2 regions of the Pedobacter sp. GR22-6 genome follow, and region 2 is predicted to be linked to the other one. Evidence: riboswitches for the same ligand, from Rfam matches in the RefSeq annotation. Region 2 holds a riboswitch; the other holds the start of a gene.
What was found. A riboswitch is a leader RNA that binds a small molecule or an ion and turns the genes downstream of it on or off. The one in region 2 is predicted to bind S-adenosylmethionine.
Positions count from the first base shown of each region.

Region 1: linked by a shared signal. The riboswitch ahead of WAE59_RS05120 (O-acetylhomoserine aminocarboxypropyltransferase/cysteine synthase family protein) and the one ahead of WAE59_RS18000 (cysteine desulfurase family protein) in region 2 are both predicted to bind S-adenosylmethionine.

Region 1 covers NZ_JBBEUC010000001.1:1,102,751-1,109,674, reverse strand. Annotated here, with positions in the region: gene WAE59_RS05150 (menaquinone biosynthetic enzyme MqnA/MqnD family protein) at 48-773, opposite strand; gene WAE59_RS05145 (histidine phosphatase family protein) at 779-1,390, opposite strand; gene mqnE (aminofutalosine synthase MqnE) at 1,390-2,583, opposite strand; gene WAE59_RS05135 (DUF2911 domain-containing protein) at 2,743-3,261, opposite strand; gene WAE59_RS05130 (hypothetical protein) at 3,362-3,850, opposite strand; gene WAE59_RS05125 (trans-sulfuration enzyme family protein) at 3,968-5,086, shown strand; SAM riboswitch class I at 5,255-5,367, shown strand; gene WAE59_RS05120 (O-acetylhomoserine aminocarboxypropyltransferase/cysteine synthase family protein) at 5,595-6,902, shown strand.
Region 2 covers NZ_JBBEUC010000003.1:964,912-971,835, forward strand. Annotated here, with positions in the region: gene WAE59_RS17985 (RagB/SusD family nutrient uptake outer membrane protein) at 1-309, shown strand, start outside; gene WAE59_RS17990 (glycoside hydrolase family 35 protein) at 385-2,232, shown strand; gene WAE59_RS17995 (sterol desaturase family protein) at 2,303-3,526, opposite strand; SAM riboswitch class I at 3,796-3,891, shown strand; gene WAE59_RS18000 (cysteine desulfurase family protein) at 3,938-5,095, shown strand; gene WAE59_RS18005 (hypothetical protein) at 5,265-5,519, shown strand; gene WAE59_RS18010 (GLPGLI family protein) at 5,611-6,393, shown strand; gene WAE59_RS18015 (TonB-dependent receptor) at 6,400-6,924, shown strand, end outside.

The sequences.
Region 1 (6,924 bases), on a different contig from region 2:
ACCAGTAGGCTTCATGATTTGTTGAAAATTAAAATTTGTGAATTGTGCTAGAGTTTTTCAATGTAGGATAGAAATAATGCCAAAGCCTCTCGCTTTTGAGCGGTAAGTTCAAAATCAAGCTTGTGCATCAGATAATCTTCCAGATCGAAATCAGGATGTTTAGGCAATTCTTTCAGCAATTCTCCTCTATGAGCCAAGCCCATCGCCAATGCCGTATTGAATTCCGACAGGAAATCTTCCGAGATATCGGTATTTGCTACCCAGGCGGCATAAACGAAAGGCAAGCCGGTGAAATTCATCCACTCTTCTCCCATGTCATACGCAAAAGCATAATGATCTTTTTTACCAAAAGTGCGGTCACCGATCAACACAATAGCGTCGGTTTCTTCAGCAGATTCAGTACTGAAACTCACTTCCTGCTTCCAGTAAAATTTCAACAATACCCTGGCCAGGTTGTTAGAGGTACGGGAATGGCTGTCTAAACGCAGCGTACGGATTTGCTCAACGGGAACACGGCTGAAAATGAATACAGAATTAACTGCCCCTACGGATCCGATACAGTAGTCGGCCACAATTTTTGCATTTGGTACCTGTGGAATTGCAGCTACCGGTATCAACCCTATATCTACCTGTTTGTTAATGAGCTTGGCAGCACAATCTGAAGGGATATCTAAACTTAAATCTATTCGGTTTGCAAGGTCTGAATGCTGGATACCAAATAGAAAAGGTTTGGTATTCGTATAGGAAACCGCAGAAATCTTAATCTTGTTCAAGGGTATTATTTTAGATGATCGGTATTGTTGAAATCGATGATCGTAAAATCATCGCCAGTCAATTGCAACCGGTATAAAGTAGTATTCAGGTGAGGGAAATCGCCCATTTCAGCAAGTGGCTTTTTCATCAGCAAGCATAGCAACAGACGCATGGCCCTGCCATGCATACAGATCAGCACCAATTTCTCTTCTTTTTTACTTTTGATGATTTCCATCGCTTCGGCAAGCCTGGCCATTACCTGATTCGGACTTTCGCCACCGGCGAAATGAGCATCATAATCTCCGCTGTCCCAGGATTGCATAATGGTTTTAAATGCCGTGATGGCATGCTCGTCATTTGGTTTGCCTTCCCATTCTCCCCAGGCCAACTCATCTAAACCAGACAATTGTTCCCATGGAAGACCGGAATCGATGAAACCTTTCACTGTCTGATGCGTACGCACCAGGTTTGAGGTATAGACTTTCTCAAAAGGGACATCTTTATAACGTGCAAAAAATGAAGCCGCCTGAGCCCTCCCGGTATCATTAAGGTCGCTGTTTACACCTCGTCCCTGTACAATGCCTAATTTATTGAGTTCTGTTTCACCATGTCTGATGATATAAAGTTCTTTATCCATTAATTGACTACGGGAAGTTTATAATATTGTGGTTTCTTTTCATTTTCAAATACAACGTCGGTATAATCCGTAATGACATTGTATAGGGTATCACGCTCAATCGGCTTCCTCTTTACCTGTTTGATCAACTCGGCTACTTCCTGGGTACTCATGACCGGGGTTTGTTCTTCCGCTCCCGCCATGGAATAGATTTTAGTCGTATCATCCAATGTACCGTCGATATCGTCAACACCAAAGTTGAGTGACAACTGTGCAGTCTGTCTGCTGATCATTGCCCAGTAGGCCTTTATATGGTCAAAATTATCCATATATATCCTGGATATCGCATAGTTCCTCAGGTCTTCAATGACGGAAACTTCCGGCACCTGATCCATTTGGTTATGCTGATTTCTAAATTTGAGCGGAATAAAGGTCTGGAAACCACCAGTACGGTCTTGCAACTGACGCAATTGTTCCATGTGATCTACGCGGTGTTCGAATTTCTCAATATGGCCATAGAGCATAGTAGCGTTAGAGCGCATACCCAGTTTATGCCATTCCTCATGGATTGCCAGCCATTGCTCAGCGGTACATTTATCTTTGGCTATGACCTCGCGGACTTCAGGATGGAAAATCTCTGCTCCTCCTCCAGGCATCGACTCGAGTCCTGCTTCCTTCATGAGCTTCATTCCTGCCGCATAATCTATTTTCGCCTTCTTGAAAATATAGTGATATTCTACAGGCGTAAGGGCTTTTACATGAAGTTCAGGCCTGTGTTTTTTGATCGCAGAAAATAACGCCGCATAAAAAGAAAGGTCGTACTGAGGCAATACACCACCTACGATATGCACTTCTGTAACCGGCTCATTGTCATATTTTTTAACGATGTCCAGCATCTCCTCCATCGTCAGCTCCCATCCCTCTGCCTTTTGCTTGATCAGGCGGGAGTACGAACAGAATTTACAATCATATACACAAAGATTTGTGGGTTCCAGATGAAAGTTGCGGTTAAAATAGGTATTGTCACCATGCCTTCTTTCCCGGATGTAATTTGCCAGAACACCAAGATAGGCCAGTTCTCCTTTTTCGTAAAGGTATACACCTTCTTCAAATGTGATCCGCTGCTGGTTTTGTACTTTTTGCGCTATATCACGGTGTGTCTGAGGTAGATCCGGATCATTTATAATTAACGCTAGTTTTGAAGTAGTATCCATCTATAGAGTATAATGAACAAAAGTAAGATTAAAATCGACAGAAACAGGGTTTTCAAGCCTTTTTACCTGTCAGCCTTCTGTCAAAGACCATTTCTCCTGATAAAAAGCACAAAAAAAAGCCTGTTGCAAATGCAACAGGCTCCCTTAATTTCCTTGAATTTACTTTACTGTGAAAGGCACAGCGATATCTCCCCAAAGCAGGGTTACTTTTCCGGATTTATCGATGGTGAATGTCATTTTTTCAGTTGTTGCCGGGGCTTTTCCTGGTTTTACGACAACACGCAGGGCATCGTCTGCTTCGGTGTATTTGTAAGAACCCCATTGATCTGCTGTTTTGTTAAATATGATCGTCCATTCTTTTTCCGTTGGGATGGAATGCAAAGAATATGTTCCGGCCGGAAGTGGTTTACCCTCCACCTTTACCGCTTTGTCGACTTTAAAAGTCGTTGCTTCATTCGCGCCGGTACGCCATACTTTGCCGTAAGGAGCAAGCTCTGTACCTATTTTCCTTCCTTTCAGTGAAGGCTGACTGTAATCAATGGTCAACGTGGCTCCTGATTTAATGGTTTCTTTCGCCACCGCTGGTGGACTGGGTCTCTTACTCTTATCTTCCTGTGCATTTACGGTAGATGCAGCGAATATACCTGCAACCAGTGTGAGGATGAATAGTCTTTTCATAATGTATTGTTTTTTTGTACTAAGATAAACAATTATTTGGCATCAATAAAAAAGGGACTCAAATCCTTGAGCCCCTTTTTTCTAACCAAACTAAACCAAATTATTTTGCTGCTTTCGTGAAATTCAGCACGATGTAAGCAGGATTACTTCCATATTCCACCGGGGATTTAATGACCATGTTATTGCCATCTGTTGAAGACAATACCAATCGGTAACCCGAGGTTACATTTTTTGCTTTGTCCCCTTCAAAGATCTTTTTAAATTGAAAAGTCTGATCAGCTGGACTGGCAGACCAGAAAATAGTCTGCGTTTTTGCGGCACATGATGCACCTCCGGCCAAGGTATAACTACCATTACCGCTATTGGTGAGGTTCCAGGTACTACCTACGAAGCAGGTATACGGCCCATCATCAAACAAAGATTTTACAGCCGACTGAGGCAAACCTTCAAAAGTAATGTCATTCAACACCCAGTTACCAGTCACATTTCCCCTCTTTAAAGCCACAGTAGTACCAGCTTTCGGAGAACAACTTTGCAAAACCATCAATGAACTGCATAAAATGGCTGCTATCAGGAATATTCTTTTCATATCAATTCTTTATTTGTGATTTCAATTACATAAATCTTGCCAAAACCATCACAGATTTCCTTTATACTTTTAACTTTGTCGCACTAGCCCCTAAATTTTACATTTAAACCCGTAATAATGAAGCCGGAAACAATCGCTATCCATGCAGGAAATTTATCTGAAACAGCTACGAATGATGTGACATCGCCCATACATCTATCTACGACATTTTTACGGGATGCGGACGGTGGCTATTCTGGCGGACACATGTACAGCAGGGTCAGTAACCCCAATCGTTCCTCACTGGAAAAGGTACTCGCTGAACTGGAAAATGGTTTTGAAGCCTGCGCATTCTCTTCCGGCAATACAGCGGGGATGGCCTTATTCCAGGCATTGAAGCCAGGAAGCCACATCATTGCTCCTGATGACATGTATTGGGGATTCAAAAAGCAATTGCAGAACATATTTTCAGAAACGCTGGAAATAGACTTCATAGACCTTACGATTCCCGAGAACATTCTGGCTTTTATCAGACCGAATACGGTGTTGATCTGGATAGAAACACCGTCCAATCCACTCCTTAAGATCACTGATATTGCTGCAGTGGCGAAGGTGGCAAAGTCACATGGACTGACCCTTGCCTGCGACAGTACATTTGCCTCGCCCTGCCTTCAAAGCCCGATAGCCCTGGGTGCAGATATCGTGATGCATTCTTCTACAAAATACATCGGTGGGCATAGTGATGTATTAGGTGGAGTGCTGATCAGTGCTGAAAAGACGGAGCTTTGGGAAAAAATCAGAAATATACAACAGGTGGGTGGTGCAGTACCCTCACCTTTCGATTGCTTTCTGCTACTGAGAAGCATCAAAACCCTAAACTACAGGATGCAGGGGCATTGCCTAAACGGTATGGCATTAGCGCTTCACCTGGAAAAGCACCCAGCGATAACGCAAGTATTTTATCCCGGGCTAAGCAGCCATCCGCAACATGAAATTGCCTCTAAACAGATGTCCGGATTTGGAGGAATGCTGTCTATACTCGTTAAAGGTGGCGCAGACGAAGCCAGGAAAGTAGTGAATAAAGTTAAGCTTTTTGCTCAGGCGACCAGCTTGGGTGGTGTAGAAAGCTTAATTGAGCACCGCGCCTCAGTGGAAGGGCCCGACACTAAAACGCCGCAAAATTTAATTCGGATCTCGGTGGGTCTGGAGCACATAGATGACCTGATTGCAGATATCGATCAGGCTTTGAGCCAATAACTGAATTATAAACTATTTTAAAAAGGCTTAAAATCAAAATTATAATACTGTAAAACAGAACTTTAAGATTTTATCAGAATAATATTTTGGTAATTTTGATGCGTAGCTATACATTTGCATCATGTTTTAGCAATAGGCTAAACAAAGTCAACCCTCTTATACAGGTTTGATTTATAAAGAAGTGGCGAGAGACAGGCTCATTGACCCACTGGCAACCCTCCCGAATGGAGAAGGTGCCAATTCCTGACCAGTAGACATGGTGTCTTTTGGAAAGATAAATTGAAACAAATGAAAACATTACAAAGAATTCTGCATCTCTCTGATTTTTACTGTTCGCTTAGGCAGAATAACTGTATGTGCTGTTGCATGCGGTAAATCTAAAAATCTTCCTTTTACATTAGATATCAATGACCTGGAAGGTCCCGAACCATCGGGATACGCTAAACCGCTATATACCATTGTGTATTAGCTGATTCTAAGTATCAAACCTCTACTAACTTTAAATTTTATGTCAGCAAATTATAAATTCGAGACACTCCAAATACACGCAGGCCAGGAAATTGATCCAACAACCGGATCCAGAGCAGTTCCTATTTACCAAACTACATCTTACGGCTTCAAAAACTCTGAGCATGGTGCAAACCTGTTCGCGTTAAAGGAATTCGGGAACATCTATACCAGGATCATGAACCCGACCACGGATGTCTTCGAAAAACGCGTAGCCGCACTTGAAGGTGGAGTAGCTGCGCTGGCAGTAGGCTCAGGCCAGGCTGCTCAATTCATTGCCTTAAATAATATCTTACAGGCCGGCGACAATTTCGTTTCCTCCACCCACCTTTATGGCGGTTCCTACAATCAATTCAAAGTGGCCTTCAAACGTCTGGGCATAGAAGTTAAGTTTGCCAATGGCGATGACACCAATGATTTTGAAGCCAAAATTGATCACAATACCAAAGCGATTTATTTAGAAACCATCGGTAATCCGGCCTTCAGCATTGCTGATTTTGAAAAAATTTCCGCCATTGCAAACAGACACGATCTTCCTTTAATTGTAGACAATACCTTTGGAGCTGCCGGATACTTGTTCAAGCCAATCGAGCACGGCGCACATGTTGTCGTACAGTCGGCCACCAAATGGATTGGCGGACACGGAACCAGTATCGGTGGAGTAATTGTAGACGGCGGAAATTACAACTGGGGAAATGGGAAATTTCCACAATTTACGGAGCCCTCTGAAGGTTACCACGGTCTTGTATTCAATGATGTATTTGGAGCGAATGGTCCTTTTGGAAACATTCAGTTCATCATCCGCGCACGCGTAGAGGGCCTAAGGGATTTTGGCCCTGCCATCTCCCCTTTCAATTCGTTTCTGTTGATCCAGGGATTAGAAACTTTATCCTTACGTGTGCAAAGACATGTAGATAATGCACTTGCCCTCGCCACCTGGCTGGAAAACCACGAAGCAGTGAAAAAAGTGAATTATCCCGGACTGGAAAGCAGTCCTTATCATGCCAATGCTAAAAAATACCTCCAAAATGGTTTTGGTGCAGTGCTTTCGTTTGAATTGCATGGTGACAAAGAACAAGCTACTGCATTGGTCGACAACCTGAAACTCATCAGTCACCTGGCCAATGTAGGCGACGCGAAAACATTAATCATCCAACCTTCTGCTACTACCCATCAGCAACTCAGCGAAGCAGAACAAAGCGCCGCCGGGGTATCACCAAACCTGTTGCGCATTTCTGTCGGGATAGAACACATTGATGACATCAAAGCCGATCTCGAGCAGGCTTTTAACACTATAAATAAAAAATAACAGCTGATTAAGCTACCACATC
Region 2 (6,924 bases):
ATGCCAGGATTGGTGGCAGGTATGAACAAGGATGACATGCGCCTAGCCATCAGACGCGAGCGTCAGGTTGAACTTGCCTTTGAAGAGCATAGATTCTATGATGTGCGCAGGTGGATGATCGCCAATGTGACGGAAAATGTTCCTGCTGGCGGTGTTACCATCACTAAAAATGCCAATGGTACATTTACTTATACGCCATCAGTAGCCCTTGACGGCCGTAAATTCGAAACGAAACATTATTGGTTGCCGATTCCGAGAGCTGAAATTTTAGCCTCTGGTAATCAGTTAGACCAAAATCCATTTTATTAATAGGCAAAGGCTTAGCTGACAATAGCTAAGCCTTTTTTATAAAACCTATTGCTAATTAACTATACCCACACACAAATGAAATTATTAAATAATATAATCCTGGTCAGCACAATGGTTTTAGTGTTGCTTGGAAAAGCAGAGGAGACGAAAGCTCAAAAACATACTTTTGCCTTGGGCGATAGCACCTTCCTGCTGGATAACAAACCTTTCCAGATCATCTCTGGCGAAATTCACTACCCCCGGGTACCCAGGGAAGCCTGGAGGCAACGCATGCAAATGGCCAAAGCGATGGGGCTCAATACTATCGGAACCTATGTATTCTGGAATTTACATGAACCAGAAAAAAACAAATTTGATTTTAGTGGCAATAATGACATTGCTGAATTCGTCAGGATCGCCAAAGAAGAAGGACTTTGGGTGATTCTTAGACCGAGCCCTTACGTTTGTGCGGAATGGGAATTTGGCGGTTATCCTTACTGGCTGCAAAATGAAAAAGGATTGGTGGTGCGCAGCAAAGAAAGCCAGTACCTCAAAGAATATGAAACTTATATTAAGGCGGTCGGAAAGCAATTGGCGCCCTTGCAGATCAACCATGGTGGGAATATCCTCATGGTGCAGGTAGAAAACGAATATGGTTCCTATAGCAATGATAAAGAATACCTGGCCATCAATAAAAAAATGTTTATAGATGCGGGCTTTGATGGCTTGTTGTACACCTGCGATCCGGAAAAAGACCTCAGCGATGGTCATTTGCCGGGCTTGCTCCCAGCCATCAATGGACAAGATGATCCTGCCATCGTAAAAAGCAAAATAAAAGCATTGAATGCTGGAAAAGGGCCATTCTTTATTGCAGAATGGTATCCGGCATGGTTCGACTGGTGGGTGACTCCACACCATACCGTACCGGCCGATAAGTATACGGCTAAACTGGATGCGGTACTCAAGGCAGGTATGTCCATCAATATGTATATGTTCCATGGAGGTAGTACCCGTGATTTTATGAACGGAGCCAATGATAAAGACACCACACCTTATGAACCGCAGATCAGCAGTTACGACTATGACGCACCTTTGGATGAAGCCGGAAATGCTACTGATAAATTCATGCAGTTCAGAGCTGTAATCCAGCGCAATCTCGCTGCGGGACAAACGCTACCTGAAGTGCCCGCTGCTAAGCCTTCAATGGTCATTCCCGAGATACAGTTTCAAGCTGCGGTCAGGCTGGCAGATCTGCTGTCTGCTCCCACTAAGCATGAAAAACCCCTGACCTTTGAAGACCTAAACCAGGCTTATGGATTTGTCTGGTACCGCAGTACACTGCAAGGGGGTAAAACCGGTGTGCTGAAAATCAAAGCATTGAGGGATTACGCCATCATCATGGTCAATGGAAAGCGAGTGGGTACTTTAGACCGCCGAAATGCCCAGGACAGTCTTTCACTGACACTTCCGGCGGGAAAAGTAACACTTGACATCCTGGTAGAAAATTTAGGAAGGGTCAATTTTGGTCCTAATCTTTTAAAAAACAAAAAGGGCATTACGGAATATGTCAGCTTCGCGGGAACTGAAATTCAGAATTGGGACATGTTTAAATTTCCTTTTACTGAAGTGCAAAGCCTGAAATTTAAATCTGCCGCTCAGGCCGATGGTACCCCTGTACTAAAAAAAGGGAACTTTAACCTGAATCAGGTTGCAGATACCTATCTCGACATGCGCAAATGGGGCAAGGGGATGGTCTGGGTCAATGGAAAGAACCTCGGCAGGTACTGGGAGATTGGCCCGCAGCAAACGCTTTACCTGCCTGCAGAATGGCTGAAGAGAGGGAAAAATGAAATTGTGGTCCTGGAACTGAACAAGCCCGAACAAAAAACCTTAAGTAGCCTCGCGAAGCCCATATTAGACAGCATCAAAAACGAAGAAAAGTAATAAAGACAATTTGGTTAGATTACCATTGGCCTCAACATGATCGGACTGATCGCTGTTGGGGCTTTGGTTTTTATAGCCTGTCGTATCGCAGTACATACTGAAGGTATAGGGCCCGCAACCGGAAAACCTGTTCAAGCAGGTACATCAGGATCATCCATAGGATAACGAGTTCAATATGTCCAGCTTTCCAGAACATATAGGAAAACAAAATCAGCAGTCGACCATATTCGATATAATAAATCCATTTCCGCTGTTCCATCAATGCCCCGCAATTGATCAGTGTGAGCAGAATAAATCCTACCACAAAACATTTATCAGGCACCTGCAAGAATGCATAGGTTCCAGTAAAGAAAAACAGCAGGAGTACGCTGATCAGGATCTGTGCATTCAGGTAGGCTTTAAATTTGAAACGGTATGCAGGCGAGGCCCGTCGCTGAAGGAATCTCTTTTCCAGAGAAGGCCGGATGTCCTGGTCCATAGTGGCCGGATGTCCAAATACTACCCTGAGTTTTGCCAGCAGGCCTTGTTCTTTTTTACAGGCCGCAATAATTTCCAGGTAATAATGAAAGTGCTGCCATAAAAAACTATAGCTGTTTACTGGATGTGTCAGGCCATATTTTGGTGCTTCTTCTTCCTTTTGAAAAGTCCCGAAAAGCTTGTCCCAAAACACAAATACATCTCCGTAGTTCTTGTCCAGATATTTTTCATCACTGGCATGGTGAATGCCATGAATCGAGGGGCTCACCAGGATGTATTCCAGCCAACCCATGTTTTTGATCAATTGTGTATGGGTAAAGAAAGAATATGCGCCATGTACGACCAGTATGCTCATCACCATTACAGGATGAAAGCCCATCAGCGGGATCAGACACCAGAAAATATTTCTGATCAAAGCCTGGAAAACGGTGATCCTTGCCGAAACGGTAAAATTAAATTCTTCACTTTGGTGGTGAACGATATGTGCGGCCCATAAGATATTGACTTCATGCCCTAGCCGGTGGTACCAGTACCAAACCAGATCCGTGACCAGGATCAACAATACCCATACCCACCAGGTATTGGGTATCTTGAATAGGGCGTAATGCTCATAGACCCATACAAAAAGACTGTAGCAGCTTGCAGTGATAAAAAGGTTAAGCATGCGCTCCGCAATGCCAATGCTGAGGTTAGATATAGAACTTTCATACTTGAACAGATGTTGCTTTTTCAGCTTTAAGGCTATCCTGTATTCTAAAAACAGAAAGACAAAAAACGCAGGAATGGCAAATGCCAAATAGTTGAAATTTTCTATCATTTTCAATGGGGTTAGTGATGTTTAAACCTGTTAAATGTCCAGGGTTTGTGATCAAATATAAGTAAATACTATTAAAATGGTAGTCTTTATTCAGATTCCAGGTTACTCTTTGTTTCAGTCTATTGCTGCTTTTATATCTATTTTTTTAGCTTTTAAGTTGGTGTTGTACGCTTGAGGTAATTAATTATAAAATAATATATACTAAATTGGTAGTTATTATTATATTTGCATCATCATATGCAATGATGATTATCGTTCATTCACCTATTTACTTATCCAGAAAGACTGAGGGAAAGGCCCTGTGACGTCTTAGCAACCTGTATTTACAAGGTGCTAACTCCTTCCGCAATGCGGTAAGATAAGATTCATTCCTTCAGCAGGCTGGATGTGTAAGTAACAAAAATTTAGAATATGAAAATTTACTTAGACAATGCCGCTACCACTCAACTAGACAGTACAGTATTCCAGGAAATGGAACCTTATTTGTTTGAATCTTATGGTAATCCCTCATCTTCGCATGCTGCAGGCCGGGCAGCCAGAACGGCAATAGAGGCATCGCGCCGGACCATCGCAGATTTGCTGAATGCTGCACCGGAAAATATAGTGTTCACCTCTGGCGGTACTGAAGCCGACAATACAGCAATCATTTCCACCGTTCGTTCAAAAGGAATTAAACTCGTGATCAGTTCGAAATTTGAACACCACGCTGTACTCAATACGCTAAAGTATCTGGAGCAAAGAGGGGAGATCCGGGTTGTTTTCCTTAAACACGATGACAATGGTACTTTATCGCTTTCTCATCTTGAGCAATTGCTTGCTGCCAACGAAAAGGCTTTGGTGTCACTGATGCATGCCAACAATGAATTGGGTAATCTGATCGACATCCAACAAGTCGGAGCGTTGTGTAAAAGCGCCGGCGCAATTTTCCACAGCGATACTGTTCAGTCGATCTGTCAATATCAATACGATACACAAACGCTCCCCGCAGATTTTTTAGTAGCTTCTGCTCACAAGTTTCACGGGCCAAAGGGTGTAGGCTTTCTATATGCCAGAGATCCCAAAGCGCTGACTCCTTTTCTCCACGGCGGTGCACAGGAACGGGGACTTCGCAGCGGCACTGAAAATGTCAGCGGTATTGTCGGTATGGCCAAAGCACTCAGCCTGTCCTATGCCAACCAGGCAAACCATCAACAACACCTTTCTGAACTTAAAGAAAAAATGATCAATAACCTCATTAGCAAAATTCCCGGAATCAGGTTCAACGGCAATTCGGCAAGAAAAAAATTGAGCCTCAACAACGTTTTGAATGTGGCACTCCCGCTGGCTGATTCAGGACAGGATGTCCTCAGCTTTTTAGACCAACATGAAATTTATGCTTCAGGCGGCAGTGCCTGTTCTGCCAAATCCAATTCACACGTACTGTCTGCTTTAGGTGTATCGGCCGGGCTGACAAATATCAGGTTTTCTTTTAGTAGATATACCACCGAAGAAGAGCTGGAATATACAGTAGACCTGCTTTCCGGACTGTATGTGAATACGGCATTGAAAGAAATGAGTACGATATGCTAAGCTGGTGCGAACCATTAGCAGGCTACGAATTTCTGCGCAAGTCCTGCGCTTAATCAAAATCCTCAGGCGCTTAACAGAACCCGCTCCTTTTCAGAAACAGGAAGTTGAATTTTATGTTGTGAATTGAAACAAAGCATTAATTAACCCATTAATTTTCAACCCTACAACCATGAAAAAAGCAATGTTATTTTTAGCGCTGTCGCTGTCCAGCGCCGGTCTTTTCGCAAACTTAGTTCCTGCAAAGGCCGAAGGCAAATTTACCTGTACAGCAGTGTACTCACGTGTGTTTTTAAATTCAGACGGTTCTGTGGCTTTAAAGATCAGCCGCGTCGTTTATGGCCCTACCTGCCGTGAAGCAATTGCCGAGGCCCAGGCTCAAATCGAAGAAGTAACGCCGGATTATATCCGCTGGTTTACGCATTAGCATCATTTATTAAGGCCTGTTCTGCAATATCACCGCAGAACGGCCTTGTTTTTGCAAAGCCCATTCCGCAAAATTAAACGAACATCTACCTATGTCTTTACCTAACGCCACTATCCGGTTATTTTTCCTTTTCGCCTTATTTTGTCAGGCTTCAGCAATGCAGGCGCAAGTAAAAGGAACCCTAAACTACAGCCTCACTATTGACGACGGCATGCTCAGTCAGCCCCGCATCGTCAACTCCATCGTGTATTTTTCAGGCGGACAATCCCTGGAACTCAATTTGCCGAAGCAGGTTGCAAATACCAAGGTCGCCGATGGTGACAACAGCATTACGGAAACAATGGTGGTCAACCCCACAAAAAAGCGCTTTGTCTACAAAGACACCAAAACCAAAAAGCTCCTCCTTGGTGATGATATCGCTGTTAAGTTTTACCTGATCAGCGATACGCTGTCAAATTTCAAATGGAAGATCAGCAAAGAACAAAAAAAGATACTGAACTACAACTGTACCAAGGCAACTACCACCTTCAGGGGCAGGAATTACGAAGCCTGGTTCACCGATGACATTGCCATTTCCAACGGTCCCTGGAAATTCTGCGGTCTGCCGGGTCTTATCGTCGCCGTCAACGACCTCAATTCCGTATTCAGCTATAAGCTGACCGGTATCAACCTGAAAGCTAAATTTGATCCGGCCATCCTGGCGCTGCCAAAAAGCTATGCGAAGGATAAAGCCACGACACACAGTGCTTTTATGAAGGCCTATAAAGAACGACTGAGCAAAAACGAGGCCCTGGCAAGGGTGGTCGAAACCAGTGGAAACGGTGTAACCAGCAGTACCACCATCAAATTGCCGGAGAAACAAGAGAAATACTAGACGAAATTGAAATCATCCCTTTTTCTTTTCTGCTTACTCAGTATTACTGGTCTGGCCTTTGGCCAGCAAATCAAAATCAGCGGTAAGGTCAGGGATGCCTCTGGTCAGGTGATCCCATCTGCCTCAGTTCAGTTGAAAACTACCGATGGACAGGTGCTTTCCTTTACATCCGGCAATGAAGAGGGCAGTTATCAGCTGGAAGGGGAGTTCGGGGATCAGCAAAGCCTGTACCTCATTGCAGCTTATATTGGCCTGAAAAGAGATACCCTGAAACTCAATGTTACCAGTATCAGTACGGGTGTTCTGCAGCATGATTTCAAACTTCAGGATGATGCCATACAGCTGGAGACCATTCATATCAGATCCGAGCAGCCCATCGTCAGCTCTGCCAACGATACCACCAAATACAATGTGGCCAGGTTGACCACAGCCGACGACCGCAACATCGAGAGTGTCATCAAGAAAATGCCAGGTATGAAGGTAAGTAACGATGGTACGATCTATTTTAACCAGCAGCGGATCACTAAGGTC